Regions from separate parts of the Chryseobacterium sp. WX genome, predicted to be linked through region 3. Evidence: riboswitches for the same ligand, from Rfam matches in the RefSeq annotation. Region 3 holds a riboswitch; each other region holds the start of a gene.

Region 1 (10,770 bases), 680 kb from region 3:
AAAATCTTTAAGAGAATGATAACGATATTATCAGCATTTTGGCCGTTCTACCAGTTCCTTTGGACTATATTCTTCATTACTATGTTCTTAGTAGGATTCTGGTGTATTTTTATGTTCTTCGGATTAGTAATCCCAATGTGGCTAACTGAAGGTTTGAAAGAGTATTTCGGAAAAGTAAAGCCTTTCGACCCTGAAGATATCAGAAGAAAGCTTATTACTGAGCAGGAAGGTGTAGAAGTTATCTATAACGAGCCGAAAGGAAACGGACCTTTCCTTCACGATCACGGACATCATCATTAATTGATTGTCATTGCTTTTTCACCTGAATTCTGAAAAAGTAATATCAAAGCAAAACAACATATATAGACCGCTTAAGCAATTAAGCGGTTTTTCTATTTATTAGTCCTCAGACTTTCAGGAGATACCCCAAATTTCTTTTTGAAAGCACGGGTAAAGTTCTGGAGGTACTCATAGCCGCATTCAATAGCAATCTCTTTAATCATAATCTCTTTATTTGTGATCAGTTTCCTGGCTTTCAACATTCTGAGCTCCGAAATATAATGAGCAATCGTTGTATGATATCGGGCTTTGAATTCTTTCCTGATGACATTTTGATTCATTCCTATATATTTTCCAATCTCTTCTGCTTTTATATTTCTATGATAATTTTCATCAATGAATTTCCTGATCATTTCAGGAGTTTTTGGAGTATCCTCGAGAATATTTTTCTCATTAAATTGCTCAAAGATCAGGATAAGAAGTTTAATAATCTTTGCTTCTATGAATAACTTCTGCATAATTCCCCGTTTGCTATAACCAAGAATTTCTTTAACAATCATATGCATCTCAACCGTCATATCCGGCGGCGTTTCTTTATGAAGGAATATAAAATTATTATGAATCATGTTTTCCAGAATCTCAGCATTCTCACGATTTAGTTTTGGATTGATGAGGTTAAAGATATATTGGTAATTAATCTGAATGTGGAGATACCTCAGAATTTCCTGATTTTCTGTCCATAGTTCAGCAACACCTTCTTTGGAAGAATAATGAAGTATATATTGATTTTTCTTGAATAAAAACTGAGTGCCGCAATCATGACCTTCTAAATTAATGCCGTCACTCAACATGAAAATCAAATTAAAACTTGACTTTGCCTCCAGCATATAAGACTTGAAGGATTGATCAGAACAAAGGTCTTCCTGCATGATGATTTTGATGTCCTCGGATATGAACAAATGTTCACTTTTTGATTGACCCCTCATACAACACATTTTTACAGCCATGGTACAACTTCTTAAGATAAAAGTCCTTCGCAGGATAACCAAAAGTTCGAAAATGATAACTCGGGGTTAATTGTCTGAGGTACTTTTGCGCAAAATTAAATTAAATTTAGAATAATTAAAAATAATATTCATATGTTTAAAGATTTATATTTTGCAATACGGAAAATCAGAACAGGATTAGCATTGCTAGCCGTTGCTGGAAGTTATATGTATGCTCAGCAATGGGAAAGTGTAGGAGGCATTCAGGATGTATCTGCAGGAGGAAGTGGTTTCAATAATCTTGTTATTGACAATTCAGGAAATTATTATGTGTCCTATTATGATGTTTCTATAGCTAAAGGTTCTGTTCAGAAATTTAGTGGAAGCTCATGGTCTTACTTAGGCGGTGTTCCAGGCGTAACTACAGGAACAGCTACTTATAACTCATTGTCTATAAGTCCAAACGGAAACAGTATTTATTATACCAATCAGCTTGGTTATCCAGGCTCCGGGATGGAAGTACGTTTATTTACAGGCTCTTTATGGTCTCAGCTTCCTAATGCTACAGACAGCTCGGTAAATTATCAGGCTTCTGCGGTATCTTCTGATAATATTATATTCACTTATGGATCTTACGGTTCCGGAACAGTAAAAAAATATTCCGGAGGTGCATGGGAACAGGTCGGAAATGCTGGTTTTTCAGGAGGTGCTGAATTTGCAGAAATGGTAATAGGAACCAATAATATGGTGTACACCTGCAATGTTTCCGGAGGGATAAAAGTATATCAGAACAGTACAGATGCCAGCTCAGCACAAAACTGGACACTGGTAGGAGGAACAGCAGCAGATGATTCTTCATCAGGAGAGCAGTATAATGCTGATATTGCTTTAGATGGAGCAAACAGAATCTATATTGCTTATGTTTCCAACTCCGGAGGAGGAAGGAAGTTGAATGTCAGAAAGTTTGACGGAAGCTCATGGGTACAGGTTGGAAATGCCAACTTCTCAGAGGGAAGAGTACAGCATGTTGCCTTAGCCGTAACAGACTCAGGAAAGCCATATGTGGTAGCCAGTCGTTTTGAAAATGATAATTTCCTGAGAAATACCGTTTATCAATTAGACGATTCGCAAAACTGGGTTCCTTTTGGAGGAGATTTTGTTTCAGATGGTGAAGCAAAATACAATGATTTAGCAATAGATAAGGCACAAAATTATCTTGTTTTGGCTTATTCCGACAATACAACAAAGGTGAAAAGAATTTCTCTGAACCTGAATCCACAAACATGCAGCAATACAGATCCAGGAGCCAATGTAGGTGATATTGGTTGTGTAAGTTTTATGTATCGCGGACAACAGGTTGCTTATACTACGGTAAGAGGAGCAGACGGAAAAATCTGGCTTCAGCAGAACCTTGGAAGCTTACAGGTGGCTACATCAGTAGCGGATGCGAATTCTTATGGAGACCTTTTCCAATGGGGAAGATGGGATGATGGACACCAGCTTAGAAATTCCCAGATGGTACCAGCACCATCTCCTAATACTCCGGAAGGAGCAAGTACCACAGCTGGAGCTTATGTTGCAGGATCTCCGGCATGGTGGGCAAATTTTGCAAGTGGAGATACATGGAATGGGGCATCACTTGCAGATGTCACTGCTTCAGTAGGTATAGATCCTTGTAAAGCAATAGGACCAGACTGGAAAATGCCTTCTCAGGCAGACTGGACAACTTTAATAGGAGCAGAAAGTATTGGTAATCCGGCAACAGCTTACAGCAGCAATCTCAAATTACCGGCAGGAGGATACAGAAGCTCCAGTGACGGGAACTTTACTTTTGTAGGGCAAAGAGGGTATTTCTGGAGTTCAGATACATCAAGTTTAGGAGCGAAATATCTGTATATCGGATCGACAATTGCCAATCCGTCGGCCGGAGCTATGAGAGGACAGGGATCATCAGTAAGATGCATCAAGCCTACCTCTTCTTTGAGTACTTCAGAAACCAAACTGAATCAATCTGTAATTGGGGTGTATCCTAACCCTACAAAAGGAATTCTTATGGTTAAAGCTGATTCAGGAATTGAAAAAGTAAACGTTGTGAACGCTGTAGGACAAAGAATGAATGTACAGTTCTCGGATCATCAGATCAACATGACTGAACTTCCTTCAGGATTATACATCGTAGAGTCAAAGTTAAAGAACGGACAATCTGTTTCTAAAAAAATTATAAAGGAGTAAGCGGATCTCAATACCAAAGATTTCGCCAAAAGAAATTAGTTTATTACAATTACTTTTATTGGAAGGCTCATGAAATTTTCATGAGTCTTTTTTTATTTGATTTTTTCCGAAAAAAATAAAATATTTCCCGAAAACTGATTCAAAATGATGGTTATGAATAAAAAATAACACTATATTCGATAAAAAATAAGATATGAGAAAATTTTATTCCGTTGTTTTTCTGCTGATTACAATAGGTGTTTTTGGTCAGATCAATTATACAATTTCTCCCAATCCATTCAATGAAACAGATGCCATTACGCTTACAGTTCCAGGTGATCAGATTGACGAGTCTGCCTGGGGAGTTTCCAATAATGCCATTTATATGTGGACCTGGTCGTTTGATACCAATTATCAGAATAGTCAGGATTGCCCTACCAATGGCAGCTGGAACAATTCCAATGATCTGAATAAGCTGAATTATAATGCTGCTACAGATAGTTATTCACTCACTTTTACACCAACTTCTTTTTATGGAAGAACAGGAATCGGAAGGTTTGGGTTTTTATTAAAGGATAAGACGGGATCGCATCAGACTTCACCCGATATTTTTGTAAACGTAGGGACTTTAAACTTAACGCTTACAAATCCATTGGCGAACAGCCTCACTTCAGTTCCTACGGGAAATTCCATTACTATTACGGCGACGGCAAGTACCAATGCTACATTTCAGCTAAAAGCCAACGGAACTGTTGTCAATTCAGCAACAACGCCTTCACAATCTTATTCTTACAGTTATACGGTTACTCAGGATGCAAATATGGAACTTGTGGCGACACAGGGAACCAATTCCAAAACGGCAGCATTCATTGTACAGGTTCCGAGAAATGTTGTTTCCCAGGCAATACCCAACTGGATCAGACAGGGAATCAATTATCATCCGACAGATCCAACCAAGGTGGGATTGGCTTTATATGCTCCGGGAAAAAATTTTGTACACGTCATAGGAAGTTTCAATAACTGGGCGGTGAATGATACCTATTTAATGAAAAAAGATACTACAAATCCTGATCTGTACTGGATTGAACTCAATGGAATCACTCCTCAGCAACTTTATACCTTCCAATACAGAACAAACGATTTGAGAAAAGTAGCAGATCCTTATTCCCCACAAATTTTATCTTCTTACGATGACCCGTGGATTTCGGCTTCTACCTACCCGAACTTACCAGCATTTCCTGCCGGGCAGGGTTTTGAAGTGTCAACATTTAAAACAGGCCAGACCGCTTATAATTGGCAGGTTTCCAATTTTCAAAGACCTGCGAAACAGGATCTTATAGTCTATGAATTATTACTGAGAGACTTTACTCAAGAAAAAAACTGGCAGTCATTGATTGATAAAATCTCGTATTTAAAGAATTTAAAGATCAATGCTATAGAACTGCTTCCCATCATGGAATTTGACGGAAATCTTTCCTGGGGATACAATACTTCTTTCCATTATGCATTAGACAAAGCCTATGGAACTCCGGAAAAATTCAAAGAATTTGTAGATTTATGTCATCAGAACGGAATTGCAGTCATTCTGGATGTAGCGTTTAATCATGCTACAGGACGCTCTCCTTTAGTTAGACTTTGGAATATTGATCCTGATGGTGACGGCTATGGTGATGTTGCACCGAACAATCCTTACTTTAACCAGGTACCGAAACATTCATACAATGTCTTCAATGATTTTAACCATACAAGTCTTTCAACGCAATATTATGTTGAAAGATGTCTTCAGCAATGGCTGACTGAATATCACATAGACGGATTCCGTTGGGATTTAACCAAAGGATTTACGCAAAGCTGTTCTGAAAATGATGAAGCCTGTACCAATGCCTACCAGCAGGACAGAGTGGATATCATGAAAAATTATGCTGATAAACAATGGGCCATTGATCCCAATTCTTATATGATCTTCGAACACCTTGGAACTGATGCAGAAGAACAGCAATGGGCGAATTACAGAATAGCAGAAGGAAAAGGCGTTATGCTTTGGAATAAACAGACCGATCCTTACAATCAGAATACGATGGGCTATCAGGAAAACAGCAACTACGACCGTATGAATCACAGTCTTCACGGCTTCACCAATATGAGTGCCGTAGGTTATGGAGAAAGCCATGATGAAGAGAGGCTGATGTTTAAAAACCTTGCCTATGGTGCTATAAACGGAGGTTACAATGTGAAAGACCTGAATACCGCTCTTGAAAGAATGAAAACTTTCGGGGCCACGTTCTTTACTATCCCTGGTCCGAAAATGATCTGGCAGTTTGGAGAATTAGGTTATGAATTCAGCATCAACAGATGTGCGAATGGTACCATCGACAGCGGATGTAGAACCGATGAAAAACCTGTAGCATTCACTTTAGGATATGATACCAATGCGAACCGAAAAGCAGTCTATGATACATGGGCTAAAATCATCAACATCAGAAACAGTCATCAGGTTTTTAAATCTAAAACTTACAGTATAGAATCCAATAACCTTACGAATGATCCTACTGGTCTTATCACAAGAATTTATGTGTATGATGCAGCTATTACAACAGGAATAAAGAATGTTGTCGTATTGGCCAATTACACGACTTCCGCACAGAATGTAGTGCCTTATTTCCCTTACACTGGTCAATGGCAGAATTTAATGGATAACAGTATTTCAAATATAGTTTCCACAACGGCTCCGATCACTTTACAGCCCGGAGAATTCAGAATCTTTGGAAATTATGCAGGTGCGTTGTCTACTGTAGATGCCAATGCGGTCAACAAATTATCTCTTCAGATTGCGGATAATCCGGTTCGCAACGGAATCGCTCACCTCGTTTTCAATAAAGCAAAAAAAGGTGAAATTTCAATTTTTGATATGACCGGTAAAAAACTGGATACTTTCAAACTGGATAAAGAGAGCGGAACTTACGATGCGAAGGTTGATTATCCAGCAGGCACGTATCTTGTGCAGTTGAAATCAGATACAGGAATAGCCATTCAAAAGATGATTATTGAATAAAATAAATTATAAAATAATAAAGGCAAATTTGCGGATCAGCAGATTTGCTTTTTTTTGTAAGTTCAAAAAAATAGTCTACTTTTGCAGTAGATTTATCAAGAAAGGTGGAGGGATTTGGCCCGGTGAAACCTTAGCAACCTACACGGTTCCAGAAGTGTAAAGGTGCTAATTCCAACCCTTTGGGGGAGATAAGTGAAGTCAATATTCTATATAAATTCCATTTCTTGAAGTCTTGTGTATCTGCGGAAAGATCCGTCAGATTCGTAGTATTAATTGGCAAGAATAAAAATGAAAAAATTAAGCACAGCTGTATTATTGCTTGGAGCAATTCTGGTCGCGGCTCAGGAAAGTGAGGAAAAAGGAAATCAGATCGAAGATATCATCATCGTCGGAAACCGTAATGTCAAAAGAACAAAGCTGGAGACACCGGTTCCTGTAGATGTAATTAATATCGACAAAATCCAGAGAAGTTCTCCCCAAATGACTGCTCAGGATCTCCTGAATTATGTGATTCCATCGTTTAATGCAGTGAGACAGTCTGCTTCTGATGGTACCGAACATATTGACCCTGTTACTTTAAGAGGTATGGGACCCGATCAGGTTTTGGTGTTGCTTAACGGAAAGAGAAGACATTCTACTTCTTTGGTAAATTATCAGAATACCGTGGGAAATGGTTCTGTAGGAACAGATTTGAGTACCATTCCCGTAATTGCAATTGATAGAATAGAAGTGTTAAGAGACGGAGCAGCTGCGCAATATGGTTCTGATGCCATTGCAGGAGTGATCAACATAATTCTTAAGAAAAATACAGGAGCTTCAGCAAGCCTTACTTACGGATTAAGCGGAAGAAATGATGGTGATACTTACCAGGCAGGAGTTAACTATGGAACCTCATTAGGAAAGAAAGAAGGTTATATTAATCTTTCATTACAGCTAAGTCACAGAGGAAAAACCACTAGAACGCAAAATCACGACCTGGATATTTTCGGGGATAATTTTGCCTATGAATTTGCTGGTGATGCTGAAGCCGTAAAAGCTGCCAGAGCTGCAGATGATGCAGAAATTGCAAAAAGAGGATTAACACGTGATGATTTTAATTTTCAGATCGGAGATGCCCAGATCAGACAGGGACAGCTGTTTTTCAACTCAGAATATCCTTTTAATGATCATTTTAAACTCTATTCTTTCGGAGGTTTCAGTATTAAAGAAGGAGAAGGGTTTGGTTTCAGAAGACTGCCGAGCGAAAAGTCTAATGTAGTTTCATCCATTTATCCGAACGGATTTCAGGCTACTCTGGCCTCTCAGGTATATGACGTTTCTTATGCTGTAGGTGCGAAATATAATGTTAACGACTGGCTATTTGACCTTAGTAACACCTTTGGAAGCAATACTTTCAATTATACTGTAAACAATACGAATAATGCTTCTCTGGGTGCAAAATCACCCACAAGTTTTTATGCAGGCGCCCATAGTTTTCTGCAGAATACCATTAATCTTGATGTTTCTAAAAATATAAACCGTTTCAATATCGCATTTGGGGGAGAATTCAGATTTGAACAATACCAGATTAAAGCGGGTGACGAAGCATCCTATACCCAATATGACATCAATGGAAATGTAGCCACTGAAGGATCAACAGTGCTTGGTGCAGGCGGATCTCAATCCTTCATCGGATTCTCTCCCAACAATGCCTTGAAGAAAGACAGACATTCCACGGCAGTATATGCAGATGTTTCCTATGATTTGGATAAAAAACTCAACATTGACGCTGCTGCCAGATTTGAAAATTATTCAGATTTCGGAAATACCTTGAATGGAAAACTCGCTGTACGATATGAGTTTGTAAAAAACTATGCGGTAAGAGCCGCTGTTGGGACAGGATTCAGAGCACCATCATTGCAACAACAGTATTTTAATAATTCCTATGCGGATATTTCTACTTCGGGTTCTAAGATTGTTACCAAAGGAATATTCAGCAACGATAGCGAAGCCGCTAAAATTCTTGGATTTGATAAACTCAAACAGGAAACTTCTGTCAATGCAAGTGCTGGATTTACGCTGAAACCTTTAAACAACTTGACAATTACTATAGATGGATACTGGATCAAAGTAAAGGATAGAGTTGTGATCACCAGCAATATAACAGATAAAAGACTGGATCAGTTTAAGGTAGAAAGCGGAAGATTCTTCGCCAATGCCATTGATACAGAAACGAAAGGAGTAGATGTAGTGGTTTCCTATGACTGGATTCTTGGGAATGGAAAATTAAATATGAATCTTGCCGGAAACTATACGGAAACAAAAATCACAGATTTTCATTTTCCTGAAAACTTAGGAACGCCTCAGGATCAGTTTTTTGGTCCCGATCAGATCAATATCATTGAAACCCTGTCTCCAAAAACAAAAGCTTCATTAGGATTAAATTATGGAATAGGAAAATTCAGTTTTCTCGTAAGAAATACCTATTTTGGTAAGGTAATAAGAGATGGTTATCCGTTTGGAGACGTGCAGGAATTCTCACCAAAAGTAGTGACAGACATCAGCGTTGGGTATGATATTACTAAAAGTATCAATTTTACAGTAGGAGCCAACAATATATTTGATGTCTTTCCGGACCGCCAGATTTATAAAAATTCATATTATGGAGTATTCAAATATGCGCCTGTACAGATGGGAACGCTGGGGAATTATTTCTTCGGAAGGCTTAATTTTAATTTTTAATCATTAAATGAGTACTTCCTCACATCAGATTGGCTGGAAAACAGCCGCAGCCATCGTCGTTTCCAATATGATCGGAACAGGGATTTTTACCACCTTGGGATTTCAGCTTTCCGATATTACCAACACCTACAGTATTTTCCTGCTATGGAGCATCGGAGGAGTTCTCGCATTGTTCGGAGCTTTTTGCTACGCAGAATTGGGCTCCCATTTTAAAGGAAACGGAGGCGATTTTATTTATCTTAAAGAAACCTATCATCCGATTTTCGGATATCTCATAAGCTGGATTTCGCTCATCATAGGATTTTCCTCTCCCGTAGCGCTGGCTGCTTTGGCTATGTCAAAATACCTTTCTGTATTTGATTATAGCTTCGGAAACGGATTTGCCATAGCCACGATATTCCTGGTGGCAATTGCATTATCATTCAGCCTGAAAACATCCAGCAGGTTTCACAACTTTTTTACATTCATTAAAATCGCTTTTATTATTGTACTGGTTATTCTTGGAGTAGGAATTTCAAATTCACCCCAGATCGGCAACAGCCTTAATTTCAGTGACAGCTGGCAGAATGAGATCATGCTTCCTGCCTTTGCAACCTCTCTGGTATTTGTGACCTATTCATACACAGGCTGGAATTCAGCTTCCTATATTGCGGGAGAAATAAAGGATGTACAGAAAAACCTTCCTAAATCATTGATTATAGGAACTGTTTTTGTGACGGTAAGCTATATTCTGGTGAATTATATTATGCTGAAACACGCTCCTGTAAATCAGCTGGCAGGAAAAGAAGATGTGATGGGCGAAGCAGCAGTCAATATGTTGGGTCCGGCTTTTGGAAAAATTGTTAATATTTTTATAGCCCTGCAGCTGATTGCAACCATAAGCGGATATTTGTGGGTTGGCTCAAGACTGACACAGGCTTTTGCAAAACATACCCACATCTGGAAACCATTGTCATCTGGAAATGCAAAAGGAATTCCGGTAAGAGCTATCTTTGCCCATGCTGTGATTGCTGCTATTATTATTTTAACGGGAAGCTTTAAAGAAATTTTTGTTTATACAGCTTTTATACTACAGCTTTTTGCCAGTCTTGCGATTTCGACGGTTTTCTTTCTGAAGAAAAAAGACAGAAAAATCTTTAAGTCGAATGCTTTCCATATTTTTCCGGCAGTTTTTCTTTTGTTCAGTATCTATATCCTCTATTTTACATTCATTCATAATCCTAAGGAAAGCTTGATAGGATTGGGAATTATCGCTGTAGGAATTATTTTATATCTGATAGACAGAAGACTTTCTAAAGGATATCAAACTTAGTTTTGATTATTCAGAAAGGGAATAAACAGATTGGCAAATCTACCTTTTTGTGGTTTTGCATCCTTTATCCCTAATGCTCAAAAATTTATGATGATTTGGAATTTTAATTTTGAATTAATAATCCTTATCTTTGCACCCACAAAATTTCTACAATGTCTAAATCATTAATTCCAAAATTAGAAGCTATAAAACAAAGATATAATGAGGTT
Region 2 (10,770 bases), 160 kb from region 3:
AGACCAAGAAACCCTCCACCAAAGATATTTTTTCCGTTTTTATCCTTTCGGTTCACCCACCAGGTGAAATTAAGAAGCAGTTTCTGGAAAACTTTCTCTAAAAATAATAAATCCGGTTTTCCGTTAGCTTTTTCATCAATTTTGAAAACACGGAAGCATGACCAGGCGTGTACCGGCGGGTTCACGTCACTCATATTCCATTCATAGGCTGGAAGCTGTCCATTAGGATGCATGTACCATTCCTTAGTAAGGAGCAAAAGTTGTCCCTTGGCAAATTCCGCATCAATGATGGAAAACGGAACACAGTGAAATGCCAGATCCCATGTGGCATACCATGGATACTCCCATTTATCGGGCATAGAAATAATATCCTTATTATGGAGATGATTCCATTCCGTATTTCTTACATATTCGTTGAAATTTCTTGGGGCTTCAAAGTTGGGATCACCTTTCAGCCATTTTCCAATATTGTAATGATAGAACTGCTTATTCCAGAGAAGTCCTGCAAAAGCCTGTCTCTGAACATTTCTTTCATCTTCGTTAACGGTATCATTTTGAATTTCTTTATAAAATTCTTCAGCTTCAGCCTGTCGCGTATTGAATATTTCATCAAACTTTTCAAAAGGCTCATCAGCTTCAGCCGGGCATAATCTGAATTCAAAAACTTTGGATTCTCCGGCACCAATAAGCTCATCAATCAGAAAAGAAGCTTTTGTCCCTTTCTTTGCGGGATTTATCGTATTCGTTTGATGGATAATATAATTATTGATTCCGTCTTTGAAATAAGTGTTTTCACCTGCAGGAGCTCCATAAAGCTTAGAATTATTGGTTTCATTATCACAAAATACGCTTTGTGCATTGGTATTTCTTGAATACAGCTTCCTGATCGAAATACTGTCGTGGGCAATATCGATACTTCCGTCGTGAGAAGCATTAAGCTGTGCCTTATAGGTGTTGTATCCCCATTTCCAGTTGTTTCTGAACCATACAGTAGGTGCTACCACAATAGGTGCTTCATGCTGACTTCGGTTACAGACCGTTACTCTGGCAAGAATATCATTGTGATCGGCCTTGCAATATTCAATGAAAATATCAAAATATTCATCATTATCGAAAATTCCGGTATCGAAAATTTCATATTCCGGTTCCTTTTTACTGCGTCTTCCGTTTTCTGCAACAAGCTCATCGTAAGGAAATTCATTGATGGGATATTTATAAACCATTTTCATATAACTATGAGTAGGTGTATTATCCAGATAATAAAAGATTTCTTTGATGTCTTCCCCATGATTTCCCTGAGGATTGCTCAACCCAAAGAATCGTTCCTTTACCATTTTGTCTTTCTTGTTCCAGAACGAAAAAGCAAAGCATAAAAGCTGCTTTACATCAGAAATTCCGGCAATACCTTCTTCACCCCAACGGTAGGCATAGCTTTCTGCATTATTATGGTTGGTAAAATTCCAGGCATTCCCGTTCGGGCTATAATCTTCGCGTACATTTCCCCACTGCCGGTTGCTTACATAAGGTCCCCAGTTTTTCCATTTGGTATCTTGTAATCTATCTTTTTCGGCGGTCATATCTCATCACTTTTCCATACGAAGTTAGTTTTTTTGAGAAGTAATTCCAATTTTTTTCATCTGAATAATTATTAATATACTCTTGGAATACTTGTATTTAAGGGCTTTTTTAAATATTAAAATAATTTTTTTTTGAAATTAAAAGAAAAGAACTACCTTTGCACCATTCGTTCATTCAAATATTGAAAATGTTATCAAGAAAGGTTGAGGGATTAGACCCTATGAAACCTTAGCAACCCTTTGCGCAAGCAAAGAAGGTGCTACGTTCTACCAAAGTATTTTGGACAGATAACTCACTGAAGTTCTTTTCAGCCATTTCCTGTGGCATTTTCAATTGTATTAAAATTTAATAGAATTGAAAACAGAACTAAACTATATTAATCTTACGTATCAAACTTATTCCCAAAAGGAATACCATATCCCGTTGAGCTATCAGCTCTTTGGGAAAGATCTGTTTACAGCCCCAGTTATCTTAATCAACCATGCTCTTACCGGAAATTCAAACGTATCCGGAGAAAAAGGCTGGTGGAAACAGCTGGTGGGAAAAAATCAGATTGTTGATACTGATCAATATACCGTTCTGTGCTTCAACATACCAGGAAACGGATATGACGATTTTTTAATTGAAGATTATGAAGACTTTACTCCTTCAGATATCGCAGCGATATTTTTGAAAGGACTTGAAGCGCTACATATCAAAAATTTATATGCCATTATCGGAGGCTCTCTGGGAGGAGGGATTGCGTGGGAAATGCTTTCTAAGCAGCCGGATCTTGCAGAAATATTTATTCCTATTGCCTGCGATTACAGAACACACGACTGGCTTCATGCACAGTGTCTGGTTCAGAAATTTTTATTGAATGATAAAGAAGAACCATTACAGAAAGCGAGAATTCATGCCATGTTGTGTTATAGAACTCCACAGTCGCTCAATGACAGATTTCAAAACCAATATAACCAGGCCAAACAACGCCTGGAATCAGAAGACTGGCTGGTTTATCATGGTAACGCACTAAACGAAAGATTTAGTTTAAAGAGTTACAAACTGATGAATCATCTCTTGATGAATATAAATGCTGCTGATGCAGCACTGGAGAACATACAGGCACGAATGCACATGATCTCCGTAGATACAGACTTATTCTTCCCGGCTTCTGAAATCCGAATGTGCTTTGAAAACTTAAAAGAGAAAAATAAGGATGTGTCTTATCACGAGATCCAATCTATACACGGCCATGATGCCTTCCTAATGGAATATCAACAATTAAATAATATCATTAAAAACATTTTATAGAAGTAATGAAAAATGCTAACGAAATAAAATTTTTGAAGAACAGATCAATCGTCAAATTTGAAGGAGAAGATTTCCTGGGAGAAATCGGGATTGACGGACGAATTTTTAAAGCGCTTACTTTAGCGCGTATCAGTGTAGGCGTAATCTCTCAGCAGGCTGTAGAGAACGGAATTTCTATTCTGGTGCATGAAAATGATGCAGAGAAAGCAGTGGCTTGTCTTATTGATGAATTCGAAGCAGAAAGAAAGTCAGGAAAAGTTTCCCAAATATATAGTATCAATAATGTTTCTGTGATTGGTTTTGTTGCAGAAGATTTCAATAAAGTTTTTGCTGAGCTGGCAAGAAATAATGTTTTCCCGTTACTTTTAAATCAGGTGGCAGGAGAAAACAGAGTCAATATCGTAGTGACCTCTTCGCAGGATGAAAAAACAAGAAACATCATAGAATCTGAAATTTTCAAAAAACCGAAAACCGTTCATCTGGCCATTATTGGCCATGGAAACGTAGGGAAAACCTTGATAGAACAAGTACTTGAATCTGCAGAAGAGATTAAAAAACGTAAAAAAATAGACCTTAAAGTCGTTGCGGTAGCCAATTCAAAGAAAATTGCCTTCAACAAAAAAGGATTTGATGCCCATTGGAATGATGAGGTTTTAACAGCAGAGCATCCGTCAAACGTGGAAGAACTGATTAATTTCTCTAATGAAAATCAACTGGAGAACCTGATTGTTGTGGATAACACGGCAAGCAAGGATTTTGTTAAAAACTATCACGCTTTGGCAGAAAACGGGTTTGATCTGGTTTCTTCCAACAAAATCTTCAATACCCTTCCGATTGAAGAATACAGAAAACTAAGATATACGTTGAATAAAAACAACAGACGGTATTTGTATGAAACCAATGTAGGAGCTGGTTTACCGTTAATTGACACCATCAAGTTATTACACCTTTCAGGAGAAAATATCACAAGAATCAAAGGGGTATTCTCAGGAACACTGAGCTATGTTTTCAACAATTTTTCTTTAAGAGATGATAAATTTTCAACCATCATCAATGAAGCTTTGGAAAAAGGATACACCGAACCGGATCCAAGAGAAGACCTTTCAGGAAATGATGTGGCAAGAAAATTATTGATTCTGGCAAGAGAATTAGACTTAATCAATGAATTTGATGATATCAGCATTCAAAATCTGGTTCCTGAAAATTTACTTGAAGTTTCAAAATCAGAATTCCTTTCAAGACTAGAGGAGCTTGACGAAGAATACCAGAAAATAAAAGAAAACCAGGAACCCGGACATGTATTAAGATATGTAGGTGATCTGCACGGAGATTTACAGAAAGATAAAGGTGAACTGGATGTAAAACTGGTTTCTGTTCCTGCAACTTCAGCATTGGGACAACTGAAAGGTTCAGACTCCATCTTTGAAATCTACACAGAAAGCTATGGTGAAAATCCAATCGTGATTATGGGAGCCGGAGCTGGTGCAAAGGTAACCGCAAGAGGAGTATTCGGAGATATTTTAAGAGTAAGTGAAACAAAATAATATTTAATGTAACAATCTAATAATGTACCAGTTTACCAATAATTGGTGTCGTTATTCTGAGCAAAGCGATGATTTTAATTGGTACATTGTTAGACTGCTATATTGGTAAATTAATTAAAACTATATGGAAAATTTTGAAACATCAGCAATAAGAACCCAGACGGAAAGAACTCAGTTTGATGAGCATTCTACGCCGCTCTATCTTACCTCCAGTTTTATATTTCAGGATGCGGAGGATATGAGAGCAAGCTTTGCAGAAGAAAAACCTAAAAATTTATACAGCCGTTTTTCCAATCCTAATGTAACAGAATTTACAGATAAGATCGCTAAAATGGAAGGTGCAGAAGCAGGATATGCTTTTGCAACAGGAATGGCAGCCATCTATTCAACATTTGCAGCTTTGTTAAATGCTGGGGATCATATTGTAAGCTGCCAGTCAGTATTCGGGTCTACCCACACATTGTTTACCAAATATTTCCCGAAATGGAATATTGAAACCTCTTATTTCAAAGCAGAAGATGCAGCGAATGTGGAGCAATACATCAAACCTAATACAAAGATCTTATACCTTGAAACTCCTACCAATCCCGCTATTGAAATTCTCGATCTTGAGTTTTTCGGTCAGATCGCCAAAAAGCATAATCTTATATTTATTGTAGATAATTGTTTTGCAACACCTTACCTTCAGCAGCCTATCAAATATGGTGCAGATATTGTGGTACACTCAGCAACGAAACTGATTGACGGACAGGGGAGAGTTTTAGGAGGAATCGCAGTAGGAAAAGAAGACCTGATCAGAGAAATTTATCTTTTCGCAAGAAATACAGGTCCTGCATTGTCTCCTTTTAATGCCTGGGTATTATCAAAAAGTTTAGAAACATTGGCGATCCGTGTAGAAAAGCATTGTGAGAATGCATTGAAGGTAGCTGAGTTTTTAGAAAGTCATCCAAATGTTGAACTGGTAAAATATCCATTCCTGAAATCCCATCCTAGTTATGAAGTCGCCAAAAAGCAGATGAAGCTCGGGGGAAATATTGTGGCGTTTGAAATAAAAGGGGGAATAGAAGGAGGAAGAAACTTTTTAGATAAGATACAAATGTGTTCATTGTCTGCTAATCTAGGTGATACAAGAACGATCGTTACTCATCCGGCTTCTACAACGCATTCCAAATTATCAGACAAAGAAAGAAATGAAGTAGGGATTACTGCAGGACTGGTACGTTGCTCAGTAGGACTGGAAAATGTAGAAGATATCATTGCAGATTTAAAACAAGCTTTGGGTTAATTCAAATAGCAACTGGTTTTAGCCAAAATAGATTAAAATGAAAAATTCAGAACAATTATATAAAGCTTTATCCGAAAGAATTTTAATTCTTGACGGAGCGATGGGTACCATGCTTCAGAGATACAAATTCGAAGAAGAAGACTACCGTGGAGAGCGTTTTAAAGACTGGGAACATCCGGTAAAAGGAAATAATGACCTGCTTTCTCTGACACAGCCACAGGCGATTGAAGAAGTTCATAAGAAATATCTGGAAGCCGGAGCTGATATTATTGAAACCAATACATTTTCAGGAACTACCATTGCGATGGCAGATTACCACATGGAAGATCTGGTATACGACCTGAACTATGAGTCAGCAAAAATTGCCAGAAAAGCCTGTGATGAGTATACTGCGAAAAATCCAGACAAACCGAGATTTGTAGCAGGATCTATCGGACCTACAAACAGAACAGCAAGTTTAAGCCCTGATGTGAATGATCCGGGATACAGAGCCATCACTTTTGAAGAATTGAGAGTAGCTTACAAACAGCAGTGTGAAGCTTTGTTGGATGGGGGTTCAGACATCCTTCTGGTAGAAACCATCTTTGATACTTTGAATGCAAAAGCTGCTTTATTCGCTATTGATGAACTGCAGGACGAAAGAGGAATTGAGATCCCGATCATGGTTTCAGGGACCATTACCGATGCCTCCGGAAGAACTTTGAGCGGACAGACCGCAGAAGCTTTTCTGATCTCAGTTTCCCACCTGAATTTATTAAGTGTAGGTTTCAACTGTGCATTGGGAGCAGATCAGCTGACTCCTTATCTTGAAACACTGGCTCATAATTCAGAATTCTATGTTTCAGCATATCCGAATGCCGGTTTACCGAATGCTTTTGGAAAATATGACGAAACTCCGGAAGATATGGCAAGGCAGATCAAAGAATATGTAGAGAAAGGATTAATCAATATTATAGGAGGATGCTGTGGTACAACGCCTGAACATATTAAAGCAATTGCTGATCTGGTAGAAAAATATGAGCCAAGGAAATTGAAGAAATTTGTATGATTTGATAGATTTTTTTAATTAAAATCAAGAATAAAGGCTGAAATATTAATATTAACTTTAAGTAAACCACAAAGTTATAAATATGGAAAAGCCAATTTACTTAAAAGATTCCGAGGATGTCAGATTATTTAATGAGCTGAGAAAGAAAGTGAACCAAAGAGTAGAAGCCATTTCTGAAAACAGAGATATCTACATTCAGATCAAAGCAGTCATCCTGCCACTGGTCTATATTGGTTTATATTTTCTCGCTGTTCTTAATGCCGAAAAGCATTGGATCTATATTCTGAGTTTTGTTTTAATGGGAATCTCTCTGGTTTTAATTTATTTAAACTTAATCCACGAAGCGGCCCATAATAACATTTATAAGAGTAAAAGATTAAACGGGCTGGTTCTTCACATTTTTGATTTTGTAGGCGCCAATTCATATATCTGGAAAAAAAGACATATCGCAAGCCATCACGCCTATCCAAACGTAGATGGATGGGATACGGATATCGAACAGAGCGGACTGCTTTTAATTGTACCGTGGATTAAAGCGAAAGGAGTACAGAAGTATCAGGACAAGTTTTTCTTTTTAGTCTATCCGTTGTATTTGTTTAACTGGATGTTTATAAGAGACTTCAGAGACTTTTTTGATAAAGAAAGGGTGATTTTAAAAACCCAGGGAAAGATACCCACCATTGAAAAAGTAAAAATGATAAGCTATAAGCTGTTCTATTTCTTTTATCAGATTGTGGTTCCTGTAGTGTTCTTTAAAGTATCAATAGGATTGGCTTTAGGAGCGTGGTTTTTACAGGTGATATCAGCAAGTATTTTTGCATTGTTTGTTTTACTGCCTTTGCATCCGCTTCCTGATAATGCTTTTCCAAAATTAAATAAAGAGAATGGTCTGCCGTTTAGCTGGCTTCGCCACCAGCTGGAAGTAACCAATGATCTCAAAGAAAATAACTGGTTTGTAAGAAATGTGTTGGGAAATTTCAATTTTCACGTTGCTCACCATCTGTTTCCCAATTACAGTTATATGTATTATAATGAAATTACAGAGGAGATTGAAGAATTTGCTAAAGAACATGGTTTAGCATACAAAAGATTTCCGCTGATTACAGCTTTAAGTAAGCATAGGGATTTATTGAAGCAGAATGCCAATAATGCCTACTATATTTTAGAAGAATAAAATGAAGTATTTAAGATTATCAGGCCTCGAGCCTCTTATCATAACCCCGGAAAGTAATTTCATCAACGTTGGTGAAAGAACAAATGTTGCCGGATCCAAAAAGTTTTTAAGACTGATTAAAGAGGAGAAATTCTCAGAAGCCTTAGATATTGCCCGCCATCAGGTAGAAGGAGGTGCCCAGATTCTGGATGTTAACTTTGATGATGGGTTGATCGATGGAAAAGCATCGATGATCAAATTCCTGAACTTAATTGCCTCTGAACCGGATATTGCAAGAATCCCGATTATGGTAGATTCTTCCAAATGGGAGATCCTTGAAGCAGGTCTTCAGGTAGCTCAGGGAAAATGTGTCGTGAATTCCATTAGCTTAAAAGAAGGCGAGGAAGAATTTATCAAACATGCCAAGGCCATCAAAAGGTATGGTGCAGCTGTCATTGTAATGGCATTTGATGAGGTAGGACAGGCAGACAGTTTTGAACGAAGAATTGAAATTTCAAAACGTTCCTATGATATTTTGGTGAACCAGATTGGCTTCCCCGCAGAAGATATCATTTTCGACTTAAATATCTTTCCGGTAGCAACTGGAATGGATGAGCACAGAAGAAATGCCATCGATTTTATTGAAGCGACACGCTGGGTAAGACAAAACCTTCCTTACGCATCCGTGAGTGGAGGAGTGAGTAATGTTTCTTTCTCTTTCCGTGGAAATGATACGGTGAGAGAAGCCATGCACTCTGTATTTCTGTACCATGCGATTCAGGCAGGAATGAACATCGGTATCGTGAATCCGGCAATGCTGGAAGTGTATGACGAGATCAATAAAGAATTACTGGAGCTTGTAGAAGATGTCATCCTGGATAAAAGAGAAGATGCTACAGAAAGACTTCTCGACTATTCCGAAAAGCATAAATCAGTTAAGAAAGAAAAAACTGAAGACTTAGAATGGAGAAATAATCCTCTACAGGAAAGAATTACCCATGCTTTGGTAAAAGGAATCGACCGTTTTATTGAAGAAGATGTAGAAGAAGCAAGGCTAACAGCCGAAAGACCGCTTCATGTCATCGAAGTGAATTTAATGACCGGAATGGGAGTCGTAGGAGATTTATTCGGAAGCGGTAAAATGTTCCTTCCACAGGTTGTAAAATCCGCAAGGGTAATGAAAAAGGCAGTAGCTTATTTACAGCCTTTCATTGAAGCAGAAAAAGACGGAACAAAACCTGCTAACGGAAAAATCTTAATGGCAACGGTAAAAGGAGATGTTCATGATATCGGCAAAAACATTGTGAGTGTTGTTTTAGGTTGTAACAACTATGAAATTGTTGACCTTGGAGTAATGGTTCCTGCCGAAAAGATTATCCAGACTGCCATTGAAGAAAAAGTAGATGTTATTGGTTTAAGCGGACTGATTACTCCAAGTTTGGATGAAATGGTGTATATCGCTTCAGAATTAGAAAGACAAAATTTGGATTTCCCTCTATTAATCGGCGGTGCTACAACGTCAAAAGCACATACCGCAGTCAAAATCGATTTAAAATATAAAAATGCCGTCGTTCATGTGAATGATGCTTCAAGAGCGGTAAACGTTGTAAGCTCATTGCTGGGTGACAGAAATAAAGAATATGTTTCGGATTTAAAGAACGACTACTCTGATTTCAGAGAAAAGTTTCTGAACAGACAGGTGGATAAAGATTATGTTTCCATTAAAGAAGCAAGGGAAAATCATTTTAAAATTGACTGGGAAAATGAAGAAATTTTCACACCGAATAATCTTGGGATAAAAGTAATCGAGAATCAGGATTTAAGAGAACTTCTTCCTTTCATCGACTGGTCTCCATTTTTCAGAAGCTGGGATCTTCATGGAAAATACCCGAATATCTTAGAAGATGAGGTTGTAGGAGTTCAGGCAAAAGAACTGTTCAAAGATGCTCAGGTCATTTTGAATAGAATTCTGGATGAGAAATTATTGACTGCAAAAGCCATCTTCGGAATCTTTAAGGCCAATTCCAATGAATCAGATGATATTTTAATTTTCGATGAAAATAATAATGAGCAAGCAAAATTTTTAACTCTAAGACAGCAGGCTCAAAGATCAAAAGGCAAAGATTATCTGGCACTAAGTGATTTCATTGCTCCTCAAAGCTCTGGAAAAACTGATTATGTGGGAGCATTCTGCGTAACCACCGGATTTGGAACTGATGAACTTTCTGCGGAGTATGAAAAAGCCCATGATGATTACAATTCTATCATGGTAAAAGCCCTTGCAGATCGTTTTGCAGAAGCTTATGCAGAATTTTTGCACAAAAAAATACGAACTGAATACTGGGGATATGCCAATCAGGAAAACTTAAGCAATGAAGAATTGATCGCCGAAAAATATAAAGGAATCCGTCCCGCCCCAGGTTATCCGGCTTGCCCTGATCATTTGGAAAAGAAAACCATCTGGGATCTATTAAAAGTAGAAGAAAATACAGGCGTTTTCCTTACAGAAAGCCTTGCCATGTTCCCTACAGCATCTGTTTCCGGATATTATTTCGGAAGCCCGCATGCCAAATATTTCGGATTAGGAAAAATAACAGAAGACCAGCTTGAAGATTATGCCGCAAGAAGAGGTTGTAGCATCCAGGAAGCGAAAAAATGGTTGTCACCCAATTTAGCAGATTAACATTGACATGAAGATAACAGAACACATTAAAAACGCAAATGGAAAAACTTTATTCTCCTTAGAAGTGGTTCCGCCACAAAAGGGAATAGGTATTGAAGATCTTTATACAAACATAGATCCGTTGATGGAGTTCAAACCTCCTTTCATTGATGTGACCACATCCAGAGAAGAATATATCTATCTGGA
Region 3 (10,770 bases):
GTTGACCAGAGAGAATAAAAAAGGAGAAATCTTTAAGCAGATGAATAAAGTTCAGACTCAGCTTGCTACCAAATTTGAGTTTGTAAAATCTAAAGCTAACGGTGCATATGTAAATACAGGTTACAGAGTAATCAGGTTAGTACCATAAATGATTTATAGCACTTAGAACGAATATTGTTAACATTATAGTTATATTTGCATAATATTTAATTCAATACATGAAAGCACTTGTATTTCCAGGGCAGGGTTCTCAGTTCGTAGGAATGGGAAAAGAATTGTATGATTCTAGAAAAGATATTAAAGATCTGATGGAATCTGCCAATGAAATTTTAGGTTTCGACATTCTTTCCATTATGTTTAACGGTACGGATGCGGATCTTAAGAAAACAGAGGTTACCCAGCCTTCAATATTTATACATTCAGTAGCAGCATTAAAAGCAGTAAATGGTCTTGGTGCCGAAATGGTAGCAGGACACTCTTTAGGAGAGTTTTCAGCTTTGGTTGCCAACGGAGTTTTATCCTTCGATGATGGTTTGAAATTAGTTTCTGAAAGAGCGAAAGCAATGCAGGAAGCTTGTGATGCAAATCCAAGTTCTATGGCAGCTATCTTAGGATTAGACGATGCTAAGGTTGAAGAAATCTGTGCACAGATCAGCGGAATTGTTGTTCCTGCAAATTATAACTGCCCGGGGCAATTGGTTATTTCAGGAGAAACTCCTGCAGTAGAAGAAGCTTGCGCAAAACTGAAAGAAGCAGGAGCTAAAAGAGCGTTGCTATTGCCAGTAAACGGAGCTTTCCACTCACCATTGATGCAGCCTGCACAGGAAAGACTGGCCGCAGCTATCGAAAAGACAAAATTCAGAAAAGCAACTATTCCTGTATACCAGAATATCACGACAACAGCGGTAACCAATCCTGATGAGATCAAACAAAACCTGATCGCTCAGCTTACCGGTCCAGTAAAATGGACACAGTCTGTTCAGAATATGATTAAAGATGGTGCCTCTAACTTCGTGGAAGTAGGACCAGGAAAAACCCTTCAGGGATTGATCAAAAAAATTGACGGATCAGTAGAAGCTGCTTCTGCAATCTAAACAAAAAATATGAACGCGATATTTTCACCGGGCAAGCTTATGCTTACTTCAGAATATTTCGCAATAGATGGAGCTCTTGTCTTAGCGGTACCTACCAGGCTGGGACAAGAGTTTTTCTTTGAAGAAAAACAAGATGGAAAATCCCTTGTTCTTTGGGAAGCCTATCATCAGAATAAACTATGGTTGAAGGCTGTCATTGATTATAAAACCTGGCAGGTCTTAGAAACCAATATTCCATCAAGTGCTGAATTTATTACCAAAACATTACAGAATGTTCAGCTGCTTTCTAATAGTAAATTCAAAACTGATCTTACTTACCATTTAAAAACCAATCTTCAGTTTCCAGCGGATTATGGGCTTGGGAGCAGTTCTACGCTGATGAATAATCTTGCGGAATGGGCAGAGATTAATCCTTTCCATCTTAACTCTATCAGCTTGGGAGGAAGTGGATATGACATTGCAGTTGCAAAAGAAAAGTCCGCAGTGCTTTTCCAAAGTAAGCCTGAGATAAAATATGAGAAAGTAGATTTTAGTCCGTCCTTTAAAAATGAACTGATTTTTATTCATTTAAATCAGAAGCAGGATAGCAGAGAGGGAATCAATTTTTACAAGTCCAAAAAGAAGTCTCCGGAATTAGTTGACGAATTTTCAGATCTTACAAAAAAAATATTGTTATGTCATGAATTGGAAAATTTTTCCGAATTAATGATGACTCATGAACATAAAATTGCCGATTTTCTTGAAATTCTCACAGTTAAAGAAAGGTTATTCTCAGATTGCCCTTCATTTGTCAAAAGTTTAGGCGCATGGGGGGGAGATTTTGTAATGAGTGCCAAATTTGGGGACTATAAGAACTATTTTTGGGAGAAAGGTTTTACAACTATTTTTGAATGGGAAAATATAATTGATTTGTAATCAAGCAGTTATAATCCTGTTTTTTTATTTGCCATTCTGACTTATATCAGTATATTTAAACCACCTTTAACAAATAATTAATATTATTTTTGTTGAAAGCAATAAAGAAATAGAAAATATAAGTAAAATGAAAAACACTAAAATCATCCAGGATTTAGAGAAATTAGGGATTAAAGGAAACTATGAAGTAGTGTATAATCCTTCTTATGAAGAATTATATCAGGCTGAAGTTTCTCCTGAAAATCAGGGGTTTGAGAAAGCTGAGCTTACAGAATCAGGCGCAGTATCAGTAAAAACAGGAATTTTCACAGGTCGTTCACCTAAAGACAGATATATTGTTCAGGATGATGTTACAAGAGACACAATTTTCTGGGATGGTAAAGTAAACTTACCTACAACAGCAGAAATTTTCGGGTCTTGTAAAGAACTAGTGCTGAACCAGCTTGCAGAATCTAAAAAGATTTATGTAGTAGATACATTCTGCGGAACGAATGCGGATACGAGACTTAAAGTAAGATTTATCGTTGAAGTGGCATGGCAGGCGCATTTTGTTACTAATATGTTTATTCGTCCTTCTCATTACGAACTTGAAAACTTCGGTGAGCCGGATTTCACAGTAATCAACGGATCAAAGACTACCAACCCGAACTGGGAAGCTCAGGGATTAAACTCTGAAAACTTCATTATGTTCAACCTTACTGAAAAACTACAGATTATCGGAGGTACATGGTACGGAGGTGAAATGAAGAAAGGGATGTTTGCTATGATGAACTACTATCTTCCATTAAAAGGTATGGCTTCTATGCACTGTTCTGCTAACGTAGGAGAAAAAGGTGATGTAGCTTTATTCTTTGGTCTTTCAGGAACTGGTAAAACAACTTTATCGGCAGATCCTAAAAGATACCTTATCGGTGACGATGAGCACGGATGGGATAACAACGGAGTATTCAACTATGAAGGTGGATGCTACGCTAAAGTTATCGACTTATCTGCAGAAAAAGAACCGGATATCTTCGCTGCCATCAAGAGAGATGCTCTTCTTGAAAACGTTGTTGTTAACAATGGAGTAGCAGATTATACAGACGGATCTATCACTGAGAACACAAGAGTTTCTTATCCAATCTATCATATCAACAAAATTGTATTGCCGTCTAAAGCAGGTCATGCGAAAAAGATCGTTTATCTTTCAGCAGATGCATTCGGAGTACTTCCTCCGGTTTCTATCCTGAATGAAGATCAGGCGCAGTACCACTTCCTTTGCGGTTATACCTCAAAATTGGCAGGAACTGAAAGAGGAATTACAGAACCTCAACCATCTTTCTCACCTGCATTTGGTGAAGCATTCCTTACCTTACACCCGACAATGTATTCTAAAACATTAATCGGCAAAATGAAAGAGCACGGAGCTAAGGCTTATTTGGTAAACACAGGTTGGAATGGTACCGGAAAGAGAATTTCTCTTAAAGATACCAGAGCAATCATTGATGCCATCATTGACGGTTCTATTGATAATGCTCCTAAAACTCAGGTTCCAATTATGAATCTTGAAATTCCTACTGAATTGCCAAACGTTTCTACAGGTATTCTAGATCCTAGAGATACTTATGAGAGCGCTTCAGAATGGGAAGAAAAAGCAAAAGATCTTGCTTCAAGATATATCAAGAACTTTGAGCAGTATTGTGATACTGAAGAAGGTAAAAAATTAGTAGCTTCAGGACCTCAATTGCAGGAACAAACTATCTAATAGTTACCAATCAACATACAAAAAGCCTCATCAGTGATGAGGCTTTTTTTTTATTCATATTTTTTACAGTTTTCAATCAGTTCGTTCTGTTCATCCAGTTTTAGGACGGTTGATTTGATTGATTCTTCAGTGAGGTATTTTATAATCATAAAGTGTTTTGAAGAAAAGTAAGACTCTTTGTCCAATATTTTATCTAAATACTGCGGGGTAGTGAAGGTCATCCCATATTTTGTTTTGTCGGAAAATTCAATACTTACTTCTATAGCATCAGATTCAATATTTTCAATTTCATCATCAATATGAATAGAAGTTATTTCCGGTTCATTGTTTAAACTAAAATAAAAATCAGAATACCACCTCAGTCTTCCTTCGTCATTCCAGATTCTTATATTTTCCGCATTTTTTTCTTCAACGATATAGTTTTTTCTTTTCGTCAATTGTCCGGAATATATTCCAATGTCTTTGCAATAAACCTTATCTTTTATCTTCATAAATTACTCTGTTACTTATCCATAATTATCTGTAGAAATCTGTGCAATTCATGGGAAAAGGATAAGTAACAAAATTACTTCAAGCTTAATAAAGCCAGCCTATATCCATCCATTCCAAAGCCTGATAAAACGGCATCTGTATTGGCTGCCGTTACAGATTTCTGTCGGAATTCCTCTCTTTTATAAATGTTACTGATATGTACTTCTACTTTTGGCTTGCGAATGTTTTTCAAGCAATCAGCAATAGCATAAGAATAATGAGTAAAAGCTCCGGGGTTAATTACTAAGGCATCAAAATCATCCTCCTGAAGTCTGTTGATAAGTTCTCCTTCAATATTAGACTGGTAATATTTTAATTCATGGGTATGGAACTCGGATCTTAAATTTTCCAAATAGCTTTCCATAGAAACATTTCCATAGATTTCCGGTTCTCTTGTGCCTAACAGATTGAGGTTAGGGCCGTTGATGATCAAAACTTTCATACCATAAAATTAAAAACTTTTTTCAATTAAAGATCAAAAATTTCTGGACAGATTTAATTTGTTGTATTGAATTATTGATAATGATATTTGTCATGTTTAAGAAAGTGGCAAAGCTTGTAACTCTTTATTGTGATGGGTTTTATTAAAAAATTACGTTAATTTTTGAAAATTTATCATGAAAAATAAATAAGTCTACTTGTTTTGTAGACTAAAAGTTTTTAGCTTTGCAACCATATTTCGATCGGCTTATAAAGAAAGATGGAGGGAACTGACCCTGTGAAGTCTTGACAACCTACCCGTGGGGCAAGGTGTTACGTTCAGCCTTTTAAGGAAAAATAAGCATTTGGTTTATCGTATTTATCGATGCCCTTTGCTGATTTTTCTGCAAAGGGCTAAATTTTAATATATGATAACTAAAATTGATTATGATTAGCAAAAATTTATTCAATTCTAAAGCGTGGATACCTCCGGTTGCTGCTTTTTTTCTGGGAGTAACCAGTGTAAGTGCACAGAATTCCAGACCGAAAAAAGATAGCCTTCATGAAAAGGAGATTGATGAAGTAGTAGTGGTGGCTTACGGAAAAGCTAAAAGAAACAGCTATACCGGCTCTGTAGCGACCATTTCAAGTGATAAGATTAATAACAGACCTGTAACCAATATCACCAAAGCATTGGAAGGCCAGGTTGCGGGGATTCAGACCACCAGTGCATCAGGACAGCCAGGTGCGGTTTCTACCATCAGAGTCAGAGGTATTGGTTCCATCAGTGCTTCCAGTGATCCTTTATATGTAGTGGACGGAATTCCTTTTGATGGAAACCTGAACTCCATTAGCCCAAGCGATATTGAATCTATAAGTGTTTTAAAAGATGCTACAGCAAGTGCTTTGTATGGTTCAAGAGGAGCCAACGGGATTATTATCATCACTACAAAATCAGGGAAAAAAGGAGAAGCCAGAGTTAATTTTAATATCAGTCAGGGATTCTCAGGACGAGCTGTCAAAGATTATGAACAGGTAAACACGGAGCAATACTTTCAATTATATTGGGAAGCATTAAGAAACGGATATCAGTCCGGTAAAGTTTCTTCTCAGCAGGCTGCTCAGATGGCAACAGATAATCTTGTTTCTACCCTTGGAATTAATCCATATGGAACTGCTTATCCAAAACCGGTGGGAACAGATGGAAAATTATTGCTTGGTGCATCACCACTCTGGAATGACGACTGGAGAGATATTTTACAGAGAGTGGCATCAAGAAACCAGGTGGATCTTGATATCAGCGGAGGTAGTGATAAAAGTAATTACTTCTTTTCACTAGGGTATCTGGATGATAATGGGATGGCGATTGAATCCGGTTTTAAAAGATATAATACCAGATTAAAAATCAATTCGGAAGTGAAGAAATGGTTAAATGTTGGAGCAAACTTAAGCTATACCAACAGTATTCAGCAGGCACCAACTTCTTCAGATTCCAAGGCGAGCAATATCATCAATGCCGCAAGGTTTATTCCTTCTTTCTATCCTTATTATGAAAGAAATGCTGACGGAACTTACGTTTTAGATGCTGACGGAAATCCGATTTATGATTTTGGAAAGTACAGGCCCACAAATGCACTTCAAAATCAGAATGCGGCTGCAACTTTACCATTAGACAAAAACGAAAATAAAGAAGATAACTTTTCAGGAAAAGGATTCATGGAATTCACTTTCCTGCCGGAACTGAAATTCAAAACAAGCTTCTCAGTTGATTTGGTGAATTATAACGGTCATTATTATTCAAATCCATTACTTGGGCAAGGAGCGGAAATTGGAGGTTCAGTGACGAAAACCAATACCAGAACACTATCTTATACAACCAGTAATATCCTTACGTACGATAAAAAGTTTGGAAAGCATCACGTTAATGCACTGGCAGGACACGAATTCTACAAATACGATTATCAGACGATATCAGGAACAAGAAGTCAGTTTTCACTGCCTTATTACTATGAGCCGGATGCTGCTTCTTTGCTGGGAAGTTTCAGTGGAAACAGTAATAAATTAAGCTTATTGAGTTTCCTTGGAAAAGTAGAGTATGACTACAATAATACTTACTTTTTATCTGCATCGGGAAGAGCAGACAGCTCTTCGAGATTTGAAAAAGATAACAGATGGGGGAGATTCTGGTCAGTAGGAGGTTCATGGAAAATATCCAATGAGGAATTTATTAAAAGCCTGAATGTATTCAATCAATTGACATTGCGTGCCAGCTACGGAGGACAAGGAAATGATAAATTACTTAGACCTAACGGACAACCGCTTTATTATGCTTATCAGGAGCTGTACAGATTTATCAGCCTTGGTGGAGAACCGGGTACAACTCTTGAAAAGACTTCCACTAATAATGTGAAATGGGAAACCAACCTTAATTTAAACGTAGGATTGGAATTTGCTATTTTGAATAACAGAGTTAAAGGGAATATCGAATACTTCAAAAGAAAAAGCCAGGATCTTCTGTTTAATATGCCGGTGGCACCATCGTTGGGTATCAGTGATTATCCTGCCAATATCGGAACCATTCAGAATACAGGATTTGAATTTTCACTATTCACAACCCCTGTTAAAACTGAGGATTTCCAATGGAATGTTGATGTTAACCTAAGCACTTTAAACAACAAAGTAACCAAATTACCGGGAGGTTCTCTTGTGGTGGGAACAAAGTTATTAACGGTAGGAGGTTCTGTATATGATTTCTTTATTCCGGAATGGGTGGGTGTAGATCCAGGCAATGGAAAGCCATTGTGGAAAACAGTTTCTACCGATGCTAGTGGAAATTCAGTGGAAGGAACTACTTCGGAATACTCAAAAGCAACAAAACTATTGCAAGGTTCCGCATTGCCGAAACTGACAGGAGGAATCAGTACAAGCATTACCTATAAGAATTTTGACTTTTCAGGATTACTGACATTCAAAATCGGGGGTAAAATTTTAGATACAGATTATACTTCCATCATGCATAACGGAAGTGCGGGAGGACGTGCGTGGAGTTCTGAAATACTGAACAGATGGACACCGGATAATCCATATACAGATGTTCCCGCATTGAGCACAACAACGAATAACTGGACTTCAACGTCTTCAAGATTCCTGTATTCAGGTACTTATGCAAGACTTAAAAATGTAAGCTTGGGATATACACTTCCTGAGGATTATTTTGAGAAAATAGGATTGAAAAAATTCAGAATTTATATTCAGGCAGAAAACCTTCTGACCTTCTATAAACATAAAGGAATGGATCCTGAGCAGGCTTTGGACGGAACCACGTATTACAGATATCCTGCCATGAGAACCATCACTTTTGGTCTTCAGGCAACTCTTTAACCTTTTAAAATTGAAACAATGAAAAAATTAAAATACATATCATTTGTACTTATCGGATTTTTGTCGTTGGCAAGCTGCGAAAGCGAGCTGGATACAGCTCCTACTGATCAGGCCAGTAGTGTAGAAGTTTTCAAAACAGCCGAAAGTGCCGAAACAGTGGTAAACGGTACCTGGGCAAAATTTAATAATGACGGAACAACCTATGCCAATATCGGGTATTCCACTGTGTTGAGAGCCAGTGATGCCATGGGAAGTGATGTGGCAGTATTGACCAACAAATATGGTTTCGCTTCTACCTATGCCTTTACAGAAATGGTGAACAGTACAGCAAGCCGCCCGCTGTTTATCTGGACGATGTTGTATTCTACTATCAATAATATGAATAATGTGATTACAAGAATTGATGGAACAGAAGGTAGTCAGGAGAAAAAAGATCAGGTGAAGGGACAGGCAAAAGCATTACGTGCTTTCTGTTATCTGAATCTGGCAAGCTTTTATCAGTTCAGCTACCTGAAAGACAAATCAGTTTTGACAGCTCCCATTTATACTGAACCTTCCACAACAAGCACGGTAGGGAAGAAAAGAGCAAGTCTTGAAGAAATCTATACATTGATTAAAAGTGATCTTACGGATGCTGATAACCTGTTGAAAAGTTATACAAGAAATAATAAGGATAAGATCAACCGTGCTGTAGTGAACGGGCTTTTAGCAAGAACTTACCTGAATACCGGTGAATGGAGCAAAGCTTCGGCATCTGCGAAAATTGCAAGAGAAGGATTCCCACTGATGGCTCCGGAAAAATATAAGGATGGATTCAATGATATCAACAATGCAGAATGGATCTGGGGACACGGGCAGACGCAAGAACAATCAGATGCGAGCTATGCCTTCCACTATCTTGATGTATCTTCATCAGGAAGTTATTATTACAGCTTTATGGCAGATCCTTATTTTAAAGACCTTTTTGATACTAATGATATCAGATCTCAATTGTTTTCATGGGATGGACAGAAAGGAAGAGAAGGATTGCTGAGATATGCAAAGTTTAAATTTAAGCCAACCCTTATTGCAGATATCGTGTACATGAGAGCTGCAGAAATGTACCTGATCGAAGCTGAAGCCGAAGCAAGAAACGGAAATGTTTCTCAGGCAGTCACAGTATTGAATCAGTTGAAATCTGCCAGAAATGCTAATATTTATTCTGGATCATTTTCACAGAATGCAGTAGTAGATGCCATTCTGATTGAAAGAAGAAAAGAATTATTCGGAGAAGGATTTTCCCTTTCAGATATTATCAGAACGCAAGGGACAGTAGTAAGAAAACCTTTTGTAGACGCAGATGGAAAACCGATAAAAGTTCAGATCACTACACCGGACGGAACCGTGAAAACAGTAGACGGTAAAGGACATTCTGTTCTTGATTTCCCGGATAAATCTGCTTTTACACCCAATAGTAACTATTATTTATTCAGTATTCCACAAAGAGAATTTGAGAATAACCCGAATTTATAAAGTATAGTCCATAATTAGATTGATTTTTTTAAGCCACTGCTTTTGCGGTGGTTTTTTTGTGAAATAAAAATCCCCCAAATGATTGGGGGATTAAACTATGGATTATTGTAAACTTTATAAATCAAAGGGATCTTATTTGAATATATTTGCCCAGTAAATATGGTAAACTGTTGTTCCTTGTCTTTATTATGTAGTACACTGTAATATCTAAACATGATCTCCTGTGGGTTTTGTAAACTTACTTGGAAATAATAATCTTTGGAGTTCTCCATGTTAAAATACCTTCCCATATAACTTGGAAAATTAACTTTAGTACTGAAGGTTTTCTTTTCTTTGGATTTTATTATGATAATTTTTTTTGAAATTCTATACGCAATCTTCATCTCGTATTCATCGTATTCTTTTAAAAACTGCCTTCTGAATTTTTGAAATTCTTCTGAGCTTAGATCAAATTGAGGATGACAATTGGTTTTACTGGCTCCAAAAGAAAACATTGGTGATAAAAGTGTATTTTTTTCATAGAGATAATAATCAGGTAATCCAATGAAAAAGGGCTCTACTGTATATTCAGGATCTTCATTGAATTCCTCATTATCTAATACTAATAAATAGTTTTTTTGTGAATTATTAGTAATTGTGTACACAATATTATTTTGATCAAAATAGGAACTCTTTTTTATTGTATCATTTAAAATTTTTATTTCGAGGTCATTTTGTCCAAAGTAATAGTTTGAAGTTAAGAATAGTAATGCTATTAATATATTTTTCATATTTATTTTAGTAAAATCTATTAGATTTATACTCAATTTTATAAGTGGTTTTGAGTATGTTTTCATATTTCGCTAATCCTGCCTTACCATGAATAGTATTTCCCATTTCAATTTCCCAACTATATGCTTCAATTTCAGAAATATTAAATCCAGCTCTCCAACTTTTTTTAGTAAATTCTCTTATTTTGGAGGTCAAAGATACATTGTGATAGACATGAATCATTTCGTGTCCTAATGTGATGGCTAAATCCCAATTTGTTAAATTTAAACTTTTAGATATAAGTACATTATTGCCCTTAGTTAATCCCATGTCTAAACTTCGAGTATTCATATCTTCTCCTGGAATATATTCAATAGCTCTTATTACAGCTGTTTTACCTCCAAGTTCGAATAGTCTTCTTAG

What was found. Region 3 has a riboswitch for S-adenosylmethionine ahead of PZ898_RS16965 (TonB-dependent receptor). Riboswitches for the same ligand answer to the same signal wherever they lie in the genome.
Region 1: it holds a riboswitch for S-adenosylmethionine, as region 3 does, so the genes downstream of both, PZ898_RS13870 (TonB-dependent receptor) here and PZ898_RS16965 (TonB-dependent receptor) in region 3, are expected to answer to the same signal.
Region 2: it holds a riboswitch for S-adenosylmethionine, as region 3 does, so the genes downstream of both, PZ898_RS17750 (alpha/beta fold hydrolase) here and PZ898_RS16965 (TonB-dependent receptor) in region 3, are expected to answer to the same signal.

The regions. Positions count from the first base shown of each region.
Region 1 covers NZ_CP120710.1:3,084,208-3,094,977, reverse strand. Annotated here, with positions in the region: gene PZ898_RS13890 (hypothetical protein) at 16-300, shown strand; gene PZ898_RS13885 (AraC family transcriptional regulator) at 393-1,265, opposite strand; gene PZ898_RS13880 (T9SS type A sorting domain-containing protein) at 1,419-3,497, shown strand; gene PZ898_RS13875 (alpha-amylase family glycosyl hydrolase) at 3,691-6,528, shown strand; SAM riboswitch class I at 6,618-6,723, shown strand; gene PZ898_RS13870 (TonB-dependent receptor) at 6,817-9,249, shown strand; gene PZ898_RS13865 (amino acid permease) at 9,257-10,561, shown strand; gene prfA (peptide chain release factor 1) at 10,714-10,770, shown strand, end outside.
Region 2 covers NZ_CP120710.1:3,922,970-3,933,739, forward strand. Annotated here, with positions in the region: gene PZ898_RS17745 (glucosidase) at 1-1,577, opposite strand, end outside; SAM riboswitch class I at 1,766-1,872, shown strand; gene PZ898_RS17750 (alpha/beta fold hydrolase) at 1,933-2,871, shown strand; gene PZ898_RS17755 (ACT domain-containing protein) at 2,877-4,415, shown strand; gene PZ898_RS17760 (O-succinylhomoserine sulfhydrylase) at 4,540-5,700, shown strand; gene PZ898_RS17765 (homocysteine S-methyltransferase family protein) at 5,738-6,748, shown strand; gene PZ898_RS17770 (fatty acid desaturase) at 6,831-7,922, shown strand; gene metH (methionine synthase) at 7,924-10,584, shown strand; gene metF (methylenetetrahydrofolate reductase [NAD(P)H]) at 10,592-10,770, shown strand, end outside.
Region 3 covers NZ_CP120710.1:3,759,313-3,770,082, forward strand. Annotated here, with positions in the region: gene PZ898_RS16935 (LysM peptidoglycan-binding domain-containing protein) at 1-148, shown strand, start outside; gene fabD (ACP S-malonyltransferase) at 219-1,094, shown strand; gene PZ898_RS16945 (GYDIA family GHMP kinase) at 1,104-2,009, shown strand; gene pckA (phosphoenolpyruvate carboxykinase (ATP)) at 2,137-3,753, shown strand; gene PZ898_RS16955 (hypothetical protein) at 3,804-4,244, opposite strand; gene PZ898_RS16960 (type II 3-dehydroquinate dehydratase) at 4,319-4,726, opposite strand; SAM riboswitch class I at 4,970-5,068, shown strand; gene PZ898_RS16965 (TonB-dependent receptor) at 5,152-8,085, shown strand; gene PZ898_RS16970 (RagB/SusD family nutrient uptake outer membrane protein) at 8,104-9,597, shown strand; gene PZ898_RS16975 (hypothetical protein) at 9,693-10,367, opposite strand; gene PZ898_RS16980 (RHS repeat-associated core domain-containing protein) at 10,375-10,770, opposite strand, start outside.